Regions from separate parts of the Bacillus sp. UNC322MFChir4.1 genome, predicted to be linked through region 1. Evidence: a T-box and tRNA genes for the amino acid it is inferred to sense, from the RefSeq annotation. Region 1 holds a T-box; the other holds one or more tRNA genes.
The links. A T-box is a leader RNA that pairs with one kind of tRNA and senses whether it is charged. The one in region 1 lies ahead of asnS (asparagine--tRNA ligase), so its partner is inferred to be a tRNA-Asn.
Positions count from the first base shown of each region.

Region 1 (3,402 bases):
GACTTTCTAGAGCCAAATCGATATTACGTAATCATTATTACAGTGGTGAAGGAGCGAGCGTAAATGAAAAATAATTTCGAAAAGGAATTTCAGCATTTGCTACATGAAGAAAAAGAAATGCCTGGTATTGTTAGAAAGTCTTTAGATCGTTCCTATGATGTGATACGCATGCAATCGAAGAAAAAGAAAAGAAATGTAATATGGAGAAAATTTGCAGTCGCGGCTTGTTGTGTTGTGATAGCTGGTGGTGTTTTTACAAATGAGCATGTGCGAGCTAATATAAATAAATTATTTCATTTTAATGATAAAGGAATTGAGCGGGCGGTTGATGAAGGGTTTACACAAAAAAGCAATAGTACGGCTATTGATAAAGGGATTACAGTAGCACTTGACCGTTATTTTGCGGACACGAATAAATTAGGATTTAGTTTTCAATTGGTATTTGACGATACAAGTATATTCAAGAAAAAAGTAAAAGAAGTGTCTTTTGATTATCGATTAAAAAATGGTGCTGGTGAATATATTATGGAGTCTATTCCAGATACAAAGCCTTTGAAAGGTAAAAACATATATATGTCTAAAGCAGAAGATAAAAATCCATCTATAGACGGAAAGAACGGAAAGGTGCAATATGATGTAGTATTTGAATCGAATCAAGGAGCGATTCCTAAACTGACAGATGCGGTGTTAGAAGTTGAGAGCGTCAACGTTTTTTATGAGAATGATGAACTGAAAAAAATTGATGGAATATGGAATTTACCGATCAGCGCTAAAATGAAAGAAGGAACAACATCAACGGTTGAATATAAGTCAGCAGAAACAACGTCTAACATACAAATTATATCTGCGAAGACAAATCCAACTTCGCTTAATCTAACGTTTTCAGTTAATGAAGTAGTAGAAGATGAAAATACTTTTATGAATATGAAAATTATAGATGAAACAGGAAAAGAATATAAATCAAAAGGGTATAGCATGGATGTTAAAAATGACAAAACGACTGTCCATGTTAATTTCCCGATTACTTCTTATGACAAAGCGAATACATTGAAGCTCCAAATGAAGAAGTTTGGAGAAGTAGAGTTAGTTAAAAAATAAAGTACAATACAAGGGACAACTTGCATCTTTCAAAGGAATGTAGTACATTAATTTTAGTTTAACAAATAAAATGACGATGATAAGGAAAAGTAGTATATACTATAATCCAAAGCGAGTCAGGGACGGTGCGAGCCTGATGAGGCGGTATATGTGAAGAACACCTTGGAGTTGCTAACCGAAATTGAATTGTGTATTCAAGAGTAGACTTAGACGGGAATCCGGCCTGTTACAAACCGGGAAGTATGTGTAATACATACGAGTTAGAGTTGGTCTTTATGACAAATTGGGTGGTACCGCGAAGTTTAACCTTTCGTCCCTTTATGGATGGAAGGTTTTTTTGTATTTAAATATATGTAAAGGAGAATTTCAACATGGAAAACACATTAGTAAAAAGTCTGTATAGAGAAACTGATAAGTATGTAGACCAAAAAGTACAAGTATCAGGTTGGATCCGTAACTTACGTGATTCAAAAGTATTTGGTTTTATCGAATTAAACGACGGTAGCTTCTTTAAAAGCGTTCAAATCGTTTTCGATACGGAATTAGATAACTTTGCTGAAATTACGAAGCTTCCATTAAGCTCATCTGTTAAAGTAGAGGGAACGTTAATCGCGACGCCAACTGCAAAGCAGCCGTTTGAAATTAAAGCGAACAAAATCGAAATCGAGGGATTATCAGATTCTGATTACCCATTACAAAAGAAACGTCACACGTTTGAATATTTACGTACAATCGCTCATTTACGTCCAAGAACGAATGCATTCTCAGCAACGTTCCGCGTACGTTCTATCGCAGCATTTGCGCTTCATCAATTCTTCCAAGAGCGCGGCTTTGTACACGTTCATACACCAATTATTACAGGAAGTGATACTGAAGGTGCAGGTGAAATGTTCCGCGTAACAACGCATGATATGAACAATGTACCAAAAGGTGAAGATGGACAAGTAGACGACTCAAAAGACTTCTTCGGCAAAGAAACAAACTTAACAGTAAGTGGACAGTTGAATGCGGAAGCATATGCATTAGCATTCCGTGATGTATACACATTCGGCCCGACATTCCGTGCTGAAAACTCTAACACAACTCGCCACGCTGCTGAGTTCTGGATGCTTGAGCCTGAGATTGCATTTGCTGAATTAGAAGATGTAATGAATTTGACAGAAGATATGCTGAAATATGCAATGAAATACGTATTAGAGCATGCACCAGAAGAAATGGAATTCTTCAACAGCTTTGTTGATAAAACAGTTCTAGAGCGCATGAATAACGTAATCAACTCTGATTTCGGACGCATCACGTACACAGAAGCAATTGAAGTGCTTCAAAAATCTGGTGCAGAATTCAAATACCCAGTAGAATGGGGAATTGATTTACAAACGGAGCACGAAAGATACTTATCAGAAGAAGTATTCAAACGTCCTGTATTCGTAACAGACTATCCAAAAGATATTAAAGCGTTCTACATGCGCTTAAACGAAGATGGCAAAACAGTAGCTGCAACAGACTTACTTGTTCCTGGCATCGGCGAATTAATCGGCGGAAGTCAACGTGAAGAAAGAATGGATCTTTTAGTAGACAGAATTAAAGAGCTAGGCATGAATGAAGAAGACTACTGGTGGTACTTAGAGCTTAGAAAATACGGCGGTACAAAACATGCTGGATTTGGTTTAGGTTTCGAACGTTTCTTAATGTACATCACTGGTATGGCGAATATTCGTGACGTAATTCCATTCCCAAGAACACCAGGTTCTGCGGAGTTTTAAGATTGAAAAAAGGTATATCAACAGCGATTAAGCTGATTGATATACCTTTTTCTTTTTTTGAGCAGGGAGAGATGCGTAATAAAGAGAAACATTACGTAGAAGAGAAAGGAGCTGAATTTGTGAAAAAAAGAATGATGTGTTTCTTAGCGATCATGCTAATCAGTTTAAGTGCGTGTGGAAAGGAAAAAGAGAAACAAGAAAAAGTAGTTCCAACATCACAAGAGGCAGCGGTTGTTACGTTTCAAGGGAAAGAAGTAAAGGAAATTCAGCTAACATCTACGAAAACAAAAGGCACGAAAGTATTGAAAAAAGCAGATGATATAAAGCAGCTTGTATCAGCGATGGAGCAAGTTGGACTTGAGGAAAACGGCGATGAACCGAAAACACTCTCATTAGATAAAGAAGCTAAATCGGCTATTCATTACAATATGTCTATTGATTATAGTGATGGATCAATTGGAAAATACTTTGTTTGGATAGAAGATGACGGAGAAGTTGTAATTGGGCACAAGGATACGCCAGAGAAAGAACGTGTTGAGTT
Region 1 covers NZ_JQKQ01000014.1:115,456-118,857, reverse strand. Annotated here, with positions in the region: gene BR72_RS07805 (sigma-70 family RNA polymerase sigma factor) at 1-74, shown strand, start outside; gene BR72_RS07800 (DUF4179 domain-containing protein) at 64-1,098, shown strand; T-box leader at 1,166-1,419, shown strand; gene asnS (asparagine--tRNA ligase) at 1,470-2,861, shown strand; gene BR72_RS07790 (hypothetical protein) at 2,864-3,402, shown strand, end outside.

Region 2 (3,402 bases), on a different contig from region 1:
TTTGTGAATTATTTCACAGATAGGGGAAAGTTATTGTATCAAATGTGGAATCCATCTCAATTTCATCTATACACGCCTAATTTCACATACTATTCCCTTCAAAACTGTATATAATTTGTCCACACCTTTTTTCAGCTTAGAAATATATTATATATTGAATTAAAAATTTATTTTGAAAGGCGTTGATTGATATAAATAAGCATACAAAATGCGTCTGTGAGCAACTCGAAACTTTACAGCCTGGTACAGAAGTAGATATTTTTCTAAATGGAAACTTTATAGATGATGTTACTTTTGTTAATTTTAATCCTCAGAACTTTTGTGCAACGTTTGTAGATACAGAAGGAGATGAAGCAGGCGGCGTAATCCTTATAGATTGCCGCGATATTCAAGCGCTTCGAATTGAGGCAAGCTAGTTGATAAAAGAGAGCTTTTTTGAAGCTCTCTTTTATCATTTCAACATATAGTTCCATCCGAAATATACAAAAGAAAAAGAGGGAAAGAACCATGTCAATTTTCATAAACCATATTGCTAGCCCTAAAATATTTAACCCAAATTTAGTAAAGGATACAGATATACAATCTTTATATATAAAAAATAAAGAAAAATATTTTGAAGATATTTGTTACCTTTTAAACACCTTTCAGTTAGGAAAAAAAGTAAACGAAATTATAATTAATGGCGTGCCATTAACCGTTTCAAATTTTGCAGGGTTTCACTTTAGCACAGGTCTTGCTACATTTCTAAATAATAGTGGGCGCATTGTCCTCGTTAATTGCGAACGCATTGATGCAATTGTACTTTAACATTATTATTTATGAGAAAGTGAAAGTAAGATCGAGGATACATTATTAATCACTACAAGACAAATAAAAAAAGAGATAGCATCACATGCTATCTCTTTAGTATGACCCGTACGGGATTCGAACCCGTGTTACCGCCGTGAAAGGGCGGTGTCTTAACCACTTGACCAACGGGCCAATTTCTGGCAGAGAAGAAGGGATTCGAACCCTCGCACCGCGTAAGCGATCTACTCCCTTAGCAGGGGAGCCCCTTGAGCCACTTGGGTACTTCTCTATATTATATGGCTCCGCAGGTAGGACTCGAACCTACGACCGATCGGTTAACAGCCGATAGCTCTACCACTGAGCTACTGCGGAATATTTAAGACAATTTATATCTTATAAAAATTCATTTTCTAAGTCAAGTGCTTCCTACAACATTCTGTAGTGACGTGACATGTTTATAATATACTGGATTGTTTTTTTAGTGTCAAGGAGTTTTTAAACCTGCTTTAATTTCCCTTTACACTTCCCGCACACATAACGAACTGTATTTACTCTGCGTCTTCTTACATATTGAAAATGACACGTTATACATTCATACACATATTGTTTTACCTCTACTTGTCTCCCGGACATTCTTTTACAAAAACGCGGTGCGTTCACCTGCTTTAATAATTCACGAAAGTCTTTATCTCTATGCTGGTACCCTTTCCCCATAATATGCAAATGATAATGACATAACTCATGTTTAATTACTTCAATCAATTCCTTTTCCCCATACTTTACATAATAATGATAATTTAGTTCTATATTATGAGTGCTTAATATATACCGCCCACCTGTCGTACGTAACCGTTTATTAAACACCGCCTTATGCAAAAAAGGGCTCGCAAAATAATTTATCGATACTTCCTCCACTAATCTCTGAATATCTACTTCATACATCCTCATCTCTCCTACCCATTAAAATAAATCCACACGTCTCGTCGGTCTCATGCATACATTAAATAGTACATATACCCATCCTCATTCTTATCAAAGGAGGGATTCATATGCCAGCATGGCTTCGCAAACAAATGCGGCGTGCTTATTATGAAAAAAACCGCTATCAAATCAAATTACTTAACGAATGCTGGTTTTTTTATAAAAAAAAGCAACATCCCTAATAAACAAAGGGAATGGATCAACATATTCCACTCCCTTTTCATTCAACTAACAATAAACGCATCCATAGGCGTGGCTTTTTAATCTTCTAACGGTAACATAGATAAAGCGACGCGTCCTTTTTTCATATCAACATCATCGACCCACACTTTTACAATTTGTCCGACAGACACAATATCTAATGGATGTTTTACAAACTGTTTACTCATTTTCGAAATATGAACTAGTCCATCTTGTTTTACACCGATGTCAACAAAAGCACCGAAATCTACAACATTCCGAACTGTACCTTCTAATTCCATACCACGTTTTAAATCTTCTAGTTTTAAGATACCTTTTTTAAGAAGCGGCTTCGGTAATTCATCACGTAAGTCTCGCTCCGGACGGATAAGGGCATCAATAATGTCTCGCAGCGTTGGTTCACCAACGCCCGTTTGCTCTGATAACGAGGAAACTTCCACTTCCTCTAAGCGTTTTTGCAAATGAGGCTGTCCAACATCTGTAATAGATAACCCTAAACTTTTCACTAACAATTCCACATTCTTATATTGCTCTGGATGAATGCTTGTTCGATCAAGTGGATTCTCACCTTCTAAAACCCGTAAAAATCCGATGCATTGTTCATATGTCTTTGCACCTAATCGTGGTATATCTTTCAGTTCAGCACGTTTCGTAAACTTCCCGCTCTCTTCACGTTTTTTCACAATATTTTTTGCAACTGTTTTTGATAAACCAGAAACATATTGTAATAAGGAAACAGAAGCAGTATTTACATTCACCCCAACTTGGTTTACAGCTGTTTCAACAACAAATGTTAATGATTCATTCAACCGTTTTTGCGATACATCATGTTGGTATTGCCCTACCCCAACAGACTTTGGATCAATCTTTACTAATTCTGCAAGCGGATCTTGCAAACGTCTCCCTATAGAAACCGCGCTTCTTTCTTCAACTTGCAAATTCGGAAACTCTTCTCTCGCTAATTCTGATGCGGAATATACACTTGCCCCCGCTTCATTGACAATAATATAAAACACATCATGAGAAACTGTCTGTAGTACATCTACAATAAATTCTTCCGTTTCACGAGAAGCCGTACCATTTCCAATCGCAATTACTTCTACTTCATACTTTTCTAAAATGGAAATACATTTCTTTTTCGCTTCTTCATACTTCCGGACAGGCGGATGCGGATAGATGACATCGATATGAAGCACTTTCCCTGTATCATCTACAACTGCTAGTTTACATCCCGTACGATAAGCAGGATCTACAGCCAACGCTACTTTCCCCTTCATCGGCGGTTGTAACAATAAATTCCGTAAGTTCTCTGAAAAAATATGAATTGCTTGTTCTTCCGCTACTTCCGTTAGCTCTTTACGAATTTCCCTTTCAATAGACGGTTGAATCAAACGCTTATAACCATCTTCAATTGCTTCTTGTACATAATTC
Region 2 covers NZ_JQKQ01000022.1:38,387-41,788, reverse strand. Annotated here, with positions in the region: gene BR72_RS09855 (hypothetical protein) at 192-416, shown strand; gene BR72_RS09850 (hypothetical protein) at 508-807, shown strand; tRNA gene BR72_RS09845 (tRNA-Glu) at 910-981, opposite strand; tRNA gene BR72_RS09840 (tRNA-Ser) at 988-1,078, opposite strand; tRNA gene BR72_RS09835 (tRNA-Asn) at 1,087-1,161, opposite strand; gene BR72_RS09830 (SprT family protein) at 1,285-1,731, opposite strand; gene cmpA (cortex morphogenetic protein CmpA) at 1,839-1,952, shown strand; gene BR72_RS09825 (Tex family protein) at 2,031-3,402, opposite strand, start outside.
Region 2: it encodes a tRNA-Asn, which carries the amino acid that the T-box ahead of asnS (asparagine--tRNA ligase) is inferred to sense. The anticodon was not compared.